Regions from separate parts of the Shimia sp. FJ5 genome, predicted to be linked through region 1. Evidence: riboswitches for the same ligand, from Rfam matches in the RefSeq annotation. Region 1 holds a riboswitch; each other region holds the start of a gene.
The links. A riboswitch is a leader RNA that binds a small molecule or an ion and turns the genes downstream of it on or off. The one in region 1 is predicted to bind cobalamin.

Region 1 (5,482 bases):
ACACGCAGCCCTGAACCTCAGTCCCCTCTAGGGCCTCTTGGCGCAGACGCACGTAGTAAATGGTCTTGATACCCTTCTTCCAGGCATAGATTTGCGCCCTGTTGATATCGCGCGTCGTCGCCTCGGCAGGGAAAAACAAGGTGAGAGACAGCCCTTGATCGACATGTTCCGTGGCCGCTGCGTAAGTATCGATCAAGCGCTCCGGCCCGATCTCATACGCATCCCGGTAGTAGTCGAGGTTGTCATTGTTCATGAAGGCGGCAGGGTAATAGACGCGCCCGATCTTGCCCTCTTTGCGGATTTCGATCTTCGAGACGATGGGATGAATAGAAGAGGTCGAGTTGTTGATATAAGAGATCGAGCCCGTGGGCGGTACGGCCTGAAGATTGCGGTTGTATAGCCCGTGCTCCATCACGTCGGCCTTCAAGGCCTCCCAATCCGCGCGGGTCGGCAAGGTGATACCCTCGAACAGCCGCTTAACCACATCGTTTTCCGGGAGCCAGTCCTGCGTGGTGTACTTTTCGAAGAACGCGCCCGACGCATAGTCTGATGCCTCAAACCCTGCAAAGCTCCGCCCACGCTCCTGCGCGAGTTCGCAAGAGGTACGAATGGCGTGGTAGGCTACAGCAGCGAAATAGACAGACGTGAACTCAACCCCTTCCGCGCTGCCATAATGGACAAGTTCACGCGCGAGGAACCCATGCAGGTTCATCTGCCCAAGGCCAACAGCATGGCTTTCGTCGTTCCCCCGCCGAATAGACGGCACGGAATCGATCGCAGACATCTCCGACACCGCAGTCAGTGCGCGGATCGCAGCGCCAACCGTCTGGCCCAGATCCTTGCCATCCATGGTCTTCGCGATATTGAGAGATCCGAGATTACAGGAGATATCGGTGCCGAGCTTGGCGTAGCTCAGGTCATCGTTGAACTCGGACGCTTCGTTCACCTGAAGGATTTCCGAGCACAGGTTCGACATGTTGATCCGACCCGCAATCGGGTTCATCCGGTTCACCGTGTCCTCGAACATCACATAGGGATAACCGCTCTCGAATTGTATCTCCGCGATGGTCTGAAAGAACGCGCGCGCGTTGATCTTCTTCTTGTGGATACGCTTATCATCCACCATCTCCTCATACTTCTCGGTGATGGAGATTTCGGAGAAAGGCACACCATAGACTTTCTCAACGTCATGCGGCGAGAACAAGTACATGTCAGCGTTCTTCTTGGCGAGTTCAAAGGTGATATCCGGCACCACCACACCGAGAGAGAGCGTCTTGATACGAATTTTTTCGTCTGCATTCTCGCGCTTGGTGTCGAGGAACCGCATAATATCAGGATGATGGGCATTGAGATACACGGCCCCCGCCCCCTGCCGCGCGCCCAACTGGTTCGCATAGGAAAAGCTATCCTCGAGGAGTTTCATCACCGGGATCACACCGGAGGATTGGTTCTCAATTCCCTTGATCGGAGCGCCATGTTCCCGAATGTTGGTCAGCAGAAGCGCAACACCGCCCCCGCGCTTGGAAAGCTGCAATGCGGAATTGATGCCCCGCCCAATGCTCTCCATGTTGTCTTCGAGCCGCAGAAGGAAACATGAAATCAGCTCGCCGCGCGATGCCTTGCCTGCGTTCAAGAAGGTAGGGGTGGCAGGCTGAAAGCGCCCGGAAAGGATCTCATCCATGAACGACATGGCAAGATCCTCATCACCGCGCGCCAACGCCAACGCGGTCATGACCACCCGGTCTTCATAGCGCTCAAGGAAACGCTGCCCGTCCCGGGTCTTTAGCGTGTAGGAGGTGTAGTATTTGAACGCGCCGAGAAAGGTCGGAAAGCGAAACCTGCGGGCAAACGCGGCCTCCCAGATTTTGCGCATGAAGTTCTTGGAATACTGATCCAGCACCGCCGCTTCGTAGTATCCTTCATCCACCAGATAGCCGAGTTTCTCATCCAAAGAATGGAAGAAAACGGTGTTCTGATTCACATGCTGGAGAAAGTACTGTCGTGCGGCCAATCGATCCGCGTCAAAGCGAATATTTCCCTCTGAGTCATAGAGGTTCAGCATCGCATTCAGCGCGTGGTAGTCCAGCGTGTTCAGATCGCTGTCGAGCATAGTTCTTCCCCTAGCGTCACGAGCCCAGCGCGCACGCGGGCAATGTCGGTTTGCGTGCCCGCCAACTCAAAACTGTATAGCTGAGGCACATTGCATTTCTGTGAGATGATGCGACCCGCAAGGGCGTAGGTCGCACCGAAATTTCTGTTTCCGCTGCCGATCACCCCGACAAGCAGGCCGCGTCGCTGCGGGTCATTCAGGAACCGGATCACTTGTTTGGGCACTGCACCACGCCCCTCTCCATCCGCATAGGTCGGGCAGATCAGCACATAAGGCAAAGTGGGTTCCTGTAGCGAGGCCTCTACCTCGACCGGAATACGTAGGGCTGGCCACTCAAGCTGCGACACGAACCTGTGGGTATTTCCCGATGCCGAAGAATAGTAAACAAGCATCGGTGGCCGCTCAGACACCCCCTAGGCCAAACGCGCGATCATGTCGGGACGAAACCCGGACCAATGATCACCGCCCGCGACGACGACTGGCGCCTGTCGATATCCCAGTTCGGTGACATGCGTCATCGCGGCGTCATCCTGCGTCAGATCGACAACATCGTAGGAGACCCCTTTGGCATCCAGCGCGCGGGTGGTTGCGGTGCACTGCACACATGCGGGTTTGGAATACACAATGATGCTCATCTGTCCTCTCTCTCTTTTTTGTACGAGTCGAGGACGCAGTGCCGGGCATCCGCCCAATGCACGCCCCCGAACCCTCCGTTCGTGGTCATCAAGTCGTGCTTGCGGCAGGTCTCCTGACTCGTGGATTTATGCTTGGCTGGCCTTCCCGAAAGCGTACTTTCAGTGGCGTATTCAACCGCGCTCTCCACTTACAGTTGCGGGGGCAGTGCCGGCTTTGAACCGTCTTCCCTCTTAGCCTCCGATCAGAATCGAAGGAACCGAAGCAACACCATATAGGGGGTGATGGCGGGTTGGTGTCAATATATGGAGGGCGCCCGGCGCAAATTTCTTTCTGCGCTGACGTAGATCAGAGCACTTTCACCTCACGAAAGCGGGCACCCTCCCTCTTGGGATGTTCGATCATTCGGCCTGCGCAGGTGTTCGCAGCACCTATTGCATCTCGGCCGAGAGAAGATCGGCCATCATGTCGCGCATTATGTATTTCTGAGGTTTGCCGGTGATCGTCATGGGGATCTCGTCAACGATGCGAAAGTGCCGCGGAACCTTGTAGTGCGCAACTTGCCCCTTCAACGCCTCGCGAAGTTCCTCTTCGCTCAAATCGGTGCCGGGCTTCGCAATCGCCCAAGCGCAGACTTCCTCGCCAAATTTCTCATCGGGAATCCCGAAGACCTGCACATCACTCACCTTCGGGTGCCGCATCAAGTATTCTTCGATCTCGCGCGGGTAGATGTTCTCTCCGCCCCGAATGATCATGTCTTTCACGCGGCCGACGATGGAGCAGAAGCCCTCTTCGTCGAACACGGCGAGGTCACCGGTATGCATCCAACCGTCCACGATGCTCTCGCCGGTTTTGTCCGCATCTTCCCAGTAGCCCTTCATGACCGAATAGCCACGGGTGCAAAGTTCGCCCTGGGTGCCGACTGGGACAATCCGGCCCTCCGGATCGACGATCTTGACCTCGAGGTGGGGATGCACGCGCCCAACAGTCTCGCAGCGCTTCTCTGTCGGATCATCCACGAAGCTCTGAAACGAAACGGGCGCGGTTTCCGTCATGCCATAGCAGATCGTCACCTCATCCATGTTCATTTCAGAATTCACGCGCTGCATCACTTCGACAGGGCATGGCGCGCCCGCCATGATGCCTGTGCGCAGATTGGAAAGATCGCGTGGAGTATGATCGAGGTCTTCTAGCATCGCCACGAACATGGTCGGCACCCCATAGACCGCCGTACAACGCTCCTTGGACAGCGCATCAAGCGTCTGCGCCGCATCAAACCCTTCGCTCGGGAAGACCATGGTGGCTCCTTTGCTGACCGCGCCAAGGACGCCCATCACCATCCCAAAGCAATGATAGAGCGGCACTGGAATCGCGAGCCGATCCGCCTCGGAGAGGCGAATACGGTCTGTCACGTAGCGAGCGTTGTTGACGATGTTGTAGTGCGACAGCGTCGCACCCTTCGGCATCCCAGTCGTGCCAGACGTGAATTGAATGTTTATCGCATCATCGGGGTCGAGCGTCTTGTCGATTTCGGGGATGCGGAGCTGCTGAGCCGGGCCGCCTAGTTTCCTCAAATCCTCGAAAGAGTAGGCTCCGGCACCTGGGGCGTCATCCATGATGATGACATTTCTCAAATGCGGCAGTGTCGCGGAACGCAGACGCCCTGGTGTGCAGGTCGCCAATTCAGGGACGAGCTTGCGGATCATACCGGCATAGTCGGACGTCTTGAAGGACTTGGCCGCAATAAGGGCTTTGCAGGCCACCTTATTCAAAGCGTATTCCAACTCCCCCAGGCGATAGGCCGGGTTGATGTTCACAAGGACAAGGCCGACACGGGCAGTCGCGAACTGCGTCAACACCCACTCAAAGCGGTTGGGAGACCAGATCCCGACCCGGTCGCCCTTTTCAAGACCGAGCGCGAGCAGCCCGGAGGCCAACTCATCCACGGCGCGGTCGAGATCGTAATAGCTTAGCCGGATCCCCTGTTCGCAGAACACGATGGCATCGCGGGGGCCGAACCTAGAAACCGCATCCCGCAAGAGCTGCGGGATGGTTATATAGGCCAATGGCGGGGTCGCCGGACCACTGACATAGGACTGCCCGTCTTGGGGAGCGATGCTGTGCACCGCCGCCCCGCTCTCTGATGACCAATCAGAGATGCGCGTCGCCAGACTTTCGTTTAAGATGGACATGTCGATCCTCCCTTACATGCTGCGCCAATCGCCCGATTTTTCGAAGGCATCCGCTGCTTGGTAGATCTTCATTTCGCCATAGTGTGGACCGACCAACATCATGCCGATAGGCAACCCCTCGCTCAGGCCGCAGGGGATGCTCATAGCAGGTAGGCCACCGTTGAACGGTGCGGTGTTGGCGACCATTTCAAAAGCGCGCTGCACATATAGGCTTAGCGAGCAATCGGCGGGCGGATGCGGCTGCGGCTTGATCGGCAAAGTCGGCATCAGCAGAAGGTCGTATTGCTTGAGCGCAGCCATATAGCGTTCGTTGCAAAGCCGCATAATGTTCTGCCCCTTGCCGTAGAAGCGCCCCCGATACTGGCGCTGGAAATATTCCCCGACGAACATACAGGCTTTCAGAGAGTGGCTAAGCTCATCCGCGCGGCCCTGCCATTGCGACATGTGATCGGTCATGGAGGGCAGGAACAGACCTTTGTAGTTGGTGCCCGTCGAATTGCCCCACATCATCCCGTCCTGAAGCCCCTCAAGTGTGATCGCTGTCCAG
Region 2 (5,482 bases), on a different contig from region 1:
TTCCCCGGCGACGGCCCCTTTGAGGGCGCGCAAGGCGGGGTGCGTGAGGATGTCCTCGGCGCGGGAATGGCCGTCATAGGCGGCGGCGGAGATGATGATATCGGGTTCGGCCATGACCAAGAGTTCTAACGGCATTGACCCGCCATAAGCAAAGCCTGCTTCGGTGGCGACATTGGTGAACCCTGCGGCCTTGAGCACTTGGCTTGGCAGCGAGTTCTCGCCCGGTGTCCAGCCATTGGCGTTGTAGATTGCGGCGCGGGGGCGGGGGCCTTCGGTTGCGCGCAGGGCGGCAAGCTCGGTTTCGAAAGACGAGCGCAGCGCGGCGGCGGCCTCTTCACGACCCAAGGCTGCGCCCATTTCCGTGATGCGGATCGACACCTCATCGAGGGTCAGGGCGGGGCGCATGATGTAGACGGGAATGCCAAGGCGGCGCAGCATGTTGACGGTCGCACGCGCAGTATAAGCGCCGGCGAGCACGAGGTCGGGATTGAGAAGGTAGACCTCCTCGGCACCGCCATAGTTGATCGGGTAGCGCGCGGCCTCTTCGGGCATGGCGGAGGCGCGTGGGTCACGGGCAATGTAGGAAACGGATTTGAGCTGATCCGGGGCGGCGAGCAGCATGGCGAGCTGATCTGTACACAGGTTCAGGGAGACGACGCGCCGGGGCGCATCGGCAAACGCCGCCGCGCTGGAAAGCACCAGCGCGGCGAGCAGGGATATGACCTTAGAAGGACGCACGGATACCGAAGTAAGCTGCGCGGCCTGGCGTGTTGAAGCCGCCTGCGGTCTCGTAGTCTTCGTCGAGCACGTTCTCGAGGCGCAGATATGCCTTGACCGTCTCGTTGATGTCATAGCCGACACCAAGGTTTACGAGCGTGTAGTCGCCGACCTTGTGGCCCGCGGGGGCGTAGATGCTTGGCGTGACGTCCGCGACGTGCTGCACCTCGGCGTTGCCGGTGAAGCCGTTGCCGAAGGTGGCGTCAAGGCCGAGGATCAGGTCATGCTTGGGAACGCGCGCGAGGGTCACGCCGGAGTTGTCGGCATCGGTAAAGGTATAGTTGCCGTAGAAGGACAGCATGTCGGAGATCACATAGGTGCCCGAAAGCTCGATCCCTTTGGAGGAGGTGGTGCCGGGCACCTGAGCATAGGCGCCGGGGATCGGGCCGAGCCAGCCATCGGGGTCGAAATACTCGATCAGGTCGTCGACATCGGTGCGGAAAGCGGTGACGCGGACCGTGTTGCCCGGGCCAAAGTCTTTCTCAAGGCCAAGCTCGAAGGAGCGGCTTTCTTCCGGTTTCAGGGCCGGGTTGCCCGATGCGCTATAGAGTTCATAGAGCGACGGCGCGCGGAAGCCGGTGCCATAGACCGCGCGCAGGCGCAGGTCGTCAGAGACGTGCCAGACAGCTGCAACGCGGCCCGTCGTGGCGCCGCCAAAGAGCGAGTGATCGTCTCGGCGCAGGGCGAGCGAAAGGTCGAGGTTCGCCATCGGCTGCACCATGAGTTCAGCAAAGGCCGAGTTGGTGTCGATGGTATTGACGGTGGTGGCCGGAACGGCGGTTGTCAGGCTCGCGGTTTCTTCGGTGTGATCGAGACCGAAGGTCAGGCCTGCATTGGCACCGAGGTCAACCGAACCGAGATAGGCGATCTGCTCGCGGTCGCCGAGGAAGCGGGTGGTGTAGATGCTTGCCGGATCGCGGCGGTCGGTCTTGTAGTAGGAATAGCTCAGTTCGTGAGTCACGGCGCCGGTCACGAACTCGGCAAAGACGCGCGCGCCTTTCTGGGTGCCGAGGTTGTTCGGGGTGCTGCCGTCGATTTCGACTTCGTAGTCGCGCCACAGCGCCGAGGCCCCGATGGTCAGGGTGTCGGTCAGGTCGAAGCGCGAATTGAAGTTCGCCATGGTCTGATCGAAGCCGTCCTTCTCGGGGTCGCCCGCGGTTGCGGAGATACCTTCGGTATGGAAACGCGACAGGGTGAAGGAGATTTCGGCGCGATCGTTCATGTAGGCGGTGGTGAAATCGCTCGACACGGTGCCGAAGCTGCCGACCTCACCGCCGACAGAGCCGGAGAAGCCAAGCTTGGTCGGGCGTTTGGAGGTGATGTTGATGACACCAGCGATGGCTTCGGAGCCGTGGATCGCCGATTGCGAGCCTTTGAGAACCTCGATGCGGCCGATGCCTGCGCTTGTCAGGCCACCGAAGTTGAAGGCGTTCTGGGTCGAGGTCGGATCGCTCACGTCGATGCCGTCGATGCGCACGCCGATATATTTGCTATCGAGGCCGCGCAGGCGGATCGTGGTGTTGGTGCCGACGCCACCGTTTGCCGAGAAGGACACGCCCGGTTCACGAGACAGGGTCTGGATCAGGGTTGTATCGGCATCTTCGAGGTCTTCCTCGTCGATGATTTCGACCGTCGCGCCGGTGCGGGCGGCCTCGATAGGGGCGAGGCTTGGGGAGAGGAGGATCTCGTCGAGGTCATAGACCTCTTCGGCCCATGCGGTTTGGGTTGTAAGGCCTGTGGCGAGGGCCGCGAGGGCGGCGGAGGCCAGGAGCGTCCGTTTCATGTGTCTGTCCTTCATTCGGGTGATGCCCGTTTGATGCAAGATGTCTTGAGGAAGGACGTGGCCCTCCCGCGACGGTGAGAAGTGCCACCACGACGGAAGGTCCGTTGTCTGAACGCGCCCCGCGTCCGGACAGGGTGAACATTCTGGCAGGTCTCCTGACTTGCGGGTCAAAGCTGGCTCGGGCCTTCCCATCCTCTCCTAAGGAGAACAGTGGCATTGTCCGAGGTCGCTCGCCGCTTACAGTTGCGGGGGCAGTCGAGGGTTTGCCGCGGGTCGCGGCGCACCTCGTTCCCTTTTCACGGGCTGCTGAACAGCCCGACCAGAACGAGAGGTGAATGGCCCGAGACGGGCTGCAAAGTCAATGCGGAATCGCGTTTCGCCAGACCTTTGCGGACAGGGCGCGTTGCAAAAAAGCAAGGGATGGGGCCTTTGACCCGCATCCCATCGCGATTTCAGGCGGCGCTCAGGCCCAGCTTTTCGAGGCAGGCACCGGTTTCCGCGCTCCAGCGTGCTTTCAGCGTGGCGTTGCTTTCGTGGCGCAGGCCCATCGCGGCGAGCATCTCTGCCTTTGTCGATTCCGCGGCGCCGAAAGAGGCGGCCACGCGCGGCATCCAATAGTCGACCGAGGCTTGCAGCGTGGTGCTCTCTTCGGTTTCAAGAAGTTTGGCGACGCCTTCTTCGGCGAGTTCCGCATGATGGCGTTCCACCGGTTGGATCGCGCGGAAGGCTTCGGCGAGCGGCTGATAGGAGACGCGGCACAGCTCGGTCAGTTGCACGGTGACAGCGCGGCCCATCAGCAGGTTCATCACCACCGCATCCGACCAGCCCGCGAGCGGGTAGTTGAACACTGCAAGGCGCATGTCCTGTTCGGTCCGCGTTGTGCCGATGTCGGCGTCGCGTGCGAGGCGCGCGGTCCACGGGTGATGCGTTGCGTAGCGGGCGGTATCGGCGCCGAACTCCCCCATGATCGAGAGCACCTTGTCGGCATTGTCGGTCTTTTCAAGCACGATGCGCGCGGCGGCGATGCGTTCTTTGATGCCCGGACCCTCGTTGATGATATCGGCAAAGCCCGCGGCCCCTGCGAGAGAGGAATCCACGAAGCTCGCCATCAGTTTCATCAACTCGCCCCGGTAGCGCGGCGGCACGTTCGAGGGGTTGGTGAGAACCCCGCCTTGGGCGAGGTAGTTTTCGATCGACATGTCGTCAGCCATGGCTCTGTCCTCCTTACTGGTCGTAGTCGATGACGAGCTTGTCCGTCACCGGGTAGGATTGGCAGGAGAGCACGTAGCCCTTTTCAACCTCGTAATCCTCGAGGGCGTGGTTGGTCATCATCTCGACCTCGCCCTCGATCACACGGCAGCGACAGGTCGAACAGACCCCGGCCTTACAGGCATAGGGCGCGTCCATGTTGTTCGAGAGCGCGGCATCGAGAATGGACATATCCTTGGGCATCTCGATGGTCTGGGTCGAGCCATCAAGGGTAATCGCGGCGCTGGCCTGATTGGCCCCGGCGGCGGCGTCCTTGGAGACGGCCTTGCGCTTGGCCCGGCCCGGTTGCGACGAGGCGAAAAGCTCGAACTTGATGCGGGAGTCGTCGAGGCCCGCATTGCGCAGGGCGGAGGCGATTCCGAGCATCATCGGTTCGGGGCCACAGATGAAGGCGGTGTCAACGTGGTCGATGTCGATCCAGCCGGTCTTGAACAGGTCGGCGCATTTCTCTTCGGTCACGAGACCGGTGAAGAGGTCGATTTCCTGGGCGTCGGATTCGAGGACGTGGATGACGTTGAACCGGCCCATATGGGTGTTCTTGAGGTCTTCGATCTCTTCGCGGAACATGATCGTGTTCACCGCCTTGTTGGCGTAGACGAGGGTGAAGGTCGATCTCGGCTCGAGCGTGAGGGTGGTCTTGATAAGCGAGAGCACCGGGGTGATGCCGGAGCCACCGGCAAAGCCGAGATATTGTTTCTCCTGCGCGGCGTCGAGCGGGGTAAAGAAGCCGCCCATCGGGGGCATGGCCTCGATCCGGTCGCCGATCTTGAGGTCTTCATTGGCCCAGGTCGAGAAGGCGCCGCCATCGACGCGCTTGATGCCGACCTGAAGGATGCCTTCGCCTTTGCCGGCGCAAATCGAATAGGAGCGGCGCAGTTCTTCGCCGTCGAAATCGCGGCGGAAGGTCAGGTATTGGCCTTGGGTGAAGTCGAATTCGGTCGCCGCGCCATTGGTCGGCTTGAGGGTCACGACAACGGCGTCGCGGATCGTCTTGTGGATGTCGGTGACTTCCAGTTCATGGAAACGTGCCATCGGGTCTCCTCCCTATATGCACTTGAAATATTCAAACGGCTCGAGACAGTCCTTGCAGCGCCATTGCGCCTTGCAGGGGGTCGATCCGAATTGGCTCAGCTTCTCGATATGATCACCACCGCAGCGCGGGCAGCGGGCGGGCGTGCCTTTGGCCTGGGGCGGGGCGATGCCGTATTCCTCGAGCGCGGCGCGGGCCTTTTCGGACATCCAGTCCGTGGTCCAGGCGGGGCTCAGCTGTTGTTTGAGCTCGATCTTGTTCAGCCCGTGGTCGCGCAGGCAGGTCTCGATATCGACATTGATCATCGAGGTCGCGGGGCAGCCGGAATAGGTCGGCGTGACCGAGACGACGCAGGTTTCGCCATGAAAGGCGACATCGCGGATGATGCCGAGATCGACCAATGTGATGACCGGGATCTCGGGGTCGGGAATGGCTCCGAGCCACTCCCAGACCTGTTCGATGCTTGGCTGGGTCATGTCCTTGCTCCTTGGGCGGCGGGGGCGCGGTGCCTACCAGGTGTTGCCCGGATAGGCGCGCTGCAGCCATTGCATCGTCGTCAGAAGATGCCCGAGATGTTCGGTATGGCTCTGGCCCGTGCGTCCGCCTTTGTGGGCGAAACGGCT
Region 3 (5,482 bases), on a different contig from region 1:
GGTGTGCCAACGAGACCGGTGAAGCGCGCCGCAAAGGCCGAGCGTGACATGCCCGCCACCTGTGCGAGGCTCTCGACCGTCCAATCGGCGGCCGGATCGCGATGAATGGCGACGATGGCGCGTCCGATCTGGGGATCTCGCGCTGCCTTGAGCCAACCGCGGTCGGCCTCTTGCGATCGGCTGAGCCAACGGCGGATCGCCTCGATCACAAGGACATCGGCCAGTCGGGTGATGACGGTTTCGCCACCGGGGCGCAGCTCGCGGGCTTCGCGGGCGATAAACTGCAACGTGCCCTGGAGCCAGCTTCCGGCCTCTTCCTCCCACGGGTCGATTTTGAGCACATCCGGCAGAAGCGCCATCAGCATCGGGCTTGAGGCGTGATCGAGACGCACGAGCCCGTACATGATGCTGCATTCCGCCCCGCCACCGCCGTATTCGACTGTCTCATATAGCTCGGTCACCTTGCGGATCGGCAGGTCTTCGAGCTGCATCAGCCGGGCTTCGGCGTCGCTATAGAGGTTGATCGGTGCGCCGTGGGTCATCAGCACCAGATCGCCTTTCTGAATCTCGAAAGGGGCGTCGTCACCAACTTTCATCCAAGCCCGACCGCCGATCACGACGGCAAAGCTCATCACTTCGGGAAAGCCGGGAATGGTGATGCCCCATGGCGCGCTAAGTCGCGACTGGCAGTAGAAGGTGCCGGTCAGTTTTAGCAGGTGCAGGATCTCGCCCAGCGGATCACCGATGGGTTGCGCGAGGAGGTCGGGGTTGGGGACGTGGGGCTGTGTCATGGGGGTATTGTGGCGTGATTATCACCTTACGTCCAGATATGCTGGACGATGGGGTAATAAATCCGGACGTGCGGGAATTGTTCATCCAGAGCGCGTCGATACCTTGGGGGCATCAAACGACCTATGCATCCCAAGGAGAACCCCATGCATACCAAAACCACTCTAGTTCTTGGCGCCACCGGCAAGACCGGATCGCGTGTTGCGCGCCGCCTCGAAGCGCTTGGCCTGCCGGTGCGCCGCGGGTCGCGTCGCGCGGCGCGGCCTTTCGATTGGAGCGCGCCAGAGACATGGCCTGCCGCGCTTGAAGGCGTGTCCTCTGTCTATATCTCGTATTTCCCTGATATCGCCGTGCCCGGCGCGGTGGAGGCCGTTTCAGCCCTTGTTGATCTGGCGCGTGCCTCGGGCGTTGAAAAGCTTGTCCTGCTGACTGGACGGGGCGAGCACCATGCACAGCGCGCGGAAGAGGTGGTGCGCGGCTCTGGTCTGCGCTTTACCATCGTGCGCGCGGCCTGGTTCGCTCAGAACTTCTCGGAAGGGGCTTTGCATGCGCCGGTGATGGCAGGCGTGGTCCCGATGCCGGGTGGCGAGGTGCAGGAACCGATTGTCGATGTCGACGATATCGCCGATGTGGCGGTCGCGGCGCTGACCGAACCGGGCCATGACGGCGCGCTTTATGAAGTGACCGGTCCGCGCCTGATGACCTTTGCCGAGATGGCCGAAGCGCTTTCAAAGGCCAGCGGTCGGTCGATCGCACATGCGCCGATTTCGTTTGAGGATTTCCATGCGGCTTTGCTCGAAGCGCAGGGCGAGATGATCGCCGATGTGCTGACGGGGATCGCGCGGGAAACGTTGGACGGACGCAACGCCTATGTGACCGACGGTGTGCAGCGCGCCCTGGGCCGAGCGCCGCGTGACTTCCTCACCTTTGCAGAAACCGCCGCACAGAGCGGCGCCTGGGCCGATGCGGCCTGAACCAGATCAGCTATTGAAAGGATAAACACATGACACTCTTTCAGAAACTCATCCTCGGGGTCGCAGGCCTCACAGGGCTTGGGATCGGCCTTGCCATCACCTTTGTTCCACAGGCCTTCTATGCCGGTTACGGGATCGAGATCAGCCAAAATCCGGCCGCTCTTAGCGAGTTGCGCGCGCCCGGTGCCAACCTTGCCGCTCTTGGCGCCTTGGTCTTTGTGGGCGCCATCCGGCCCGGCCTCGCGCATTTGTCCGCCGCGCTTGGGACGCTTGTCTATTTTGCTTTCGTCTTCGGGCGTCTGGTCAGCATTGTGCTTGACGGCTGGCCCGGCGATGCGATCGCCAGTGTTCTTGGTCTTGAAGTCCTCATCGGTGCGCTGTGCCTCGTGGTATGGCGGCAGATCGCACGAGGCGCGACCGCGCTTCGGCAGACCACCGCACTGCATGGGTGACGGTGCGAGACCGGGGCGGGGCCGCTTGGATGGCCTCGCCCCACGCCTCTGGTCTGAGGCTGCCTGATGCGGCGCTGCGCCTGTGTCGCATGGGCTCTGCTTTTGCTGGACACAGCGCGGTTTTTCTGCGACGACGCAAGGGATGGTGTCCGGCCTTGCGTGGCCGGCTGAAAAGGGAATGTGGTGCGGGCCTTGGCCCAAGTCCACGACTGCCCCCGCAACTGTGAGCGGTGAGCGACCCCGAGACACGCCACTGAACCCAGACCCGCAATGCGGGCGGTTCGGGAAGGTTCGGGAGAGCAACGACCCGCAAGTCAGGAGACCTGCCATCTCCGGCGTGCTTCGCGCGCTGCAGTCACTTTAACCCTGGCGGGGTGCCACGGGCCGGAGAGACCGGGATGGACGCTATATACGTCACGCGATCGCCGCTGCGCCGCTTACCCTCGCTTCTTGCGCGGAGGGCGCGATGCTTCTGAAACGGACGATTTCTCAACTTGATATTGGCTATGTGTGCCCGGATCGGGCGACCGAGCTTGGCCAGCTCGGATATATGCAGTGGCTTGGGGCGCTGAAGCCGATGGCGCATTATCGCGAAGAGGCGATGCAGGCCTATACCGCTGCAATGCCGTTCATTGCCACATCCCCCGCCATTGCGGTTTTTTGCGATCTGCTTCTGGCGTCGATGCGGGTGCCGATTGAGCCATTGCCCTTGGCGCTGCCGCGCAAGCTTCGGCGCGGTGGGGCTCGGGCGCGGCGCGCGGCAACGTGACGGCATGAGACGCTTTCCCCCTGAACGGATCGTGTGCCTGACAGAGGAAACGGTCGAGACGCTTTATCTTCTTGGTGCGGAAGATCGGATCGTTGGCGTGTCGGGCTATGCGGTGCGCCCCAAGCGGGTGCGGGCCGAGAAGCCTCGGGTTTCGGCGTTTACCTCGGCGGATATCCCCAAGATTCTCGCGCTTGAGCCTGACCTTGTGTTGACCTTTTCAGACTTGCAGGCCGATATCGCCGCGGCCTTGTTGCGCGAAGGCGTCACGGTGATGGGCTATAATCAGCGCGACGTTGCCGGGATCCTTGCGATGATCCGACACCTGGGCGCGATGGTGGGGCAGAGCAAGCGCGCGGCGCGACTTGTGCATCACTATGAGCAGAGGTTGGCGAAACTCGAAGCGAAGGCAGAGGGGCGGGCCCGTCCGACGGTCTATTTCGAGGAATGGGATGAACCGATGATCACCGGTATCGGCTGGGTTTCCGAGTTGATCGAGATTGCGGGCGGGCGCGAGGCATTCCCAGAGCTTGCAGGCAAGGACAAGGCCAAAGACCGTTTCGTAACCTCTCAACAGGTGATCGCAGCCGCGCCTGACGTGATCCTAGCGTCTTGGTGCGGCAAGAAAGTCCGGCCTGAGAAAATCGCGGCGCGCGCCGGATGGGACAGCATTCCCGCGGTGCGGGAGGGGCGGATTGTCGAGATCAAATCGCCCTTGATCCTACAGCCCGGTCCTGCCGCATTGACCGATGGGTTGGACGCGATCGCCGCGGCATTGGCCTAGCGCTTTGGCTAGAGAAAAGGCCGACCCCTCGGAGGGATCGGCCTTTGGTAGCTTCATGCGGCCTCGGGGAGGCGCGGCGATCAGACGAAGAGGAAATCGTCCTCAGTATAGCCGTTCACACCGTCGCGCACGTCGGTATACGCCACACCCTCGAGCAGGATCGAGTTGTCCCCGTCCACGATCTTGGCAAAGCCGCCCTCGTCGACAAGGTGGTTGGCGATCAGGTCAGTGTAGTCGGTGATCTCGGTCACGCCGGACAGGTCGACCTTTTCGAGGTTGGCAGCGGCAAAGTCGCGGATGATGTCGTGCCCGAAGCCATCGTCAAAGACGAAGGTATCGGCCATTTCGCCGCCCGTCAGGGTATCGTTGCCGATTCCACCGTTGAGAATATCGCGGCCCTTGCTGCCAAAGAGCCTATCATAGCCGTTGCCGCCGAGGATCGTGTCATCGCCGCGACCGCCGAACAGGCGATCTCCGCCAATACCGCCTTCGATCAGGTCAGCGCCGCCATGACCATAGATCCGGTCGTTGTCGCCTTCGCCATAGAGGTCATCGTGGCCGTTGCCGCCATAGATGGTGTCGTTGCCGTCGCCGCCATAGGCCACATCGCCGTTTTTCATACCGCGCAGGGTGTCGTCGCCTTCGCCGCCTTCGAGCCGGTCAAAGCCGTCTCCGCCGATAAGGCTGTCGATGCCGTTGTTGCCGAGCAGGGTATCGTCTCCAACGTCACCGGTGAGGGTATCGTTGCCAGCGCCGCCCTGAAGCTCGTTGTCGGCGGCGTTGCCGACGATTTCGTCATTGCCGCTGCCGCCGATGGCGTTCTCAATCAGCGAGCGGGCGTCGCCCTCGTATTGCAGGGCGTTGAAGATGCTGCCGCGTGCGGTTTCGGAGCCGATGTCATACTTGTCCAGTTCGGCGAGCTGGGTCTGGTCGAAGACCGAGTGCTGGCCGGGGCGCAGGTCGATTTCGAGGTCGCTCGAATAGGCGGAGAGATCGTAGGTGTCGGTGCCGCCACCGTCCCAGATCGTCGCAAAAATCACGTTGCCACCCGCGTCGATGGCCACCTGGCCATTCACCAGCGTGTCGCCGGAACCGGGGTTCCATTTGTAGACGGTATCGCCGGAGTTGGTCGTGAAATCGGCACCATACATATATTGCAGCGCGGCGATATCGGCCATCATCCAGGTCTGGGCATAGCCCCAAGTTTCGTTGGTGTAGCCACCGCCAGTATATGCCCCGACATAGGAGGCATAGGTCATGATCGAGTATTCCATCGAGTCATAGGCATAGGGAAGGTCGGTGAACTCCCAGTAGGAGTGACCGTGGCTCAGGCCAAGCGCGTGGCCAAGCTCGTGGATATGGGTCGCCCAGGCGTAGTTGCCCGCTTGCGGCGTGTGGTAGATGTTGTTGCTATATGGGCCGAACCAGACGTCGCCGTTGTCATCAGAGCCGTTCGTCTCGTCATTGCCCGGGAAGTCGCCGACTCGTGCGGTCGGGACAAGGTAGGAGGTCGTGTTGGCGATGCGAATATGTTCGCGGGAAGAAAAAGACGAATCCGGAGTGGTGTCCAGGTCGATGCCCAGATTTGTGAACCCTTCCACGGAGAAGCCGGCGGAAGCGGCGCTATTGGTGCCGTTATCCGCATCGAGGGCGAATTGTACGGCCAGTTTCTGCTGGTTGGTCACATCGACATGGTTTGCGGGCAGATCGGTGAGCC

Region 2: another riboswitch for cobalamin. It lies ahead of R1W01_RS00730 (TonB-dependent receptor plug domain-containing protein); the one in region 1 lies ahead of nrdH (glutaredoxin-like protein NrdH).
Region 3: another riboswitch for cobalamin. It lies ahead of R1W01_RS04040 (hypothetical protein); the one in region 1 lies ahead of nrdH (glutaredoxin-like protein NrdH).

What each region holds. Positions count from the first base shown of each region.
Region 1 is NZ_JAWJUV010000004.1:404,777-410,258, reverse strand. It holds gene nrdE (class 1b ribonucleoside-diphosphate reductase subunit alpha) at 1-2,110, opposite strand, end outside; gene nrdI (class Ib ribonucleoside-diphosphate reductase assembly flavoprotein NrdI) at 2,092-2,502, opposite strand; gene nrdH (glutaredoxin-like protein NrdH) at 2,524-2,745, opposite strand; cobalamin riboswitch at 2,831-3,022, opposite strand; gene R1W01_RS14975 (AMP-binding protein) at 3,175-4,935, opposite strand; gene R1W01_RS14970 (amidase) at 4,948-5,482, opposite strand, start outside.
Region 2 is NZ_JAWJUV010000001.1:129,984-135,465, forward strand. It holds gene R1W01_RS00725 (ABC transporter substrate-binding protein) at 1-738, opposite strand, end outside; gene R1W01_RS00730 (TonB-dependent receptor plug domain-containing protein) at 725-2,560, opposite strand; cobalamin riboswitch at 2,688-2,899, opposite strand; gene R1W01_RS00735 (Phenylacetic acid catabolic protein) at 3,013-3,771, opposite strand; gene R1W01_RS00740 (2Fe-2S iron-sulfur cluster-binding protein) at 3,785-4,861, opposite strand; gene paaD (1,2-phenylacetyl-CoA epoxidase subunit PaaD) at 4,874-5,335, opposite strand; gene paaC (1,2-phenylacetyl-CoA epoxidase subunit PaaC) at 5,369-5,482, opposite strand, start outside.
Region 3 is NZ_JAWJUV010000001.1:789,282-794,763, forward strand. It holds gene R1W01_RS04025 (AraC family transcriptional regulator) at 1-791, opposite strand, end outside; gene R1W01_RS04030 (NAD(P)H-binding protein) at 936-1,763, shown strand; gene R1W01_RS04035 (DUF4345 domain-containing protein) at 1,793-2,215, shown strand; cobalamin riboswitch at 2,342-2,561, shown strand; gene R1W01_RS04040 (hypothetical protein) at 2,682-2,984, shown strand; gene R1W01_RS04045 (cobalamin-binding protein) at 2,989-3,765, shown strand; gene R1W01_RS04050 (M10 family metallopeptidase) at 3,846-5,482, opposite strand, start outside.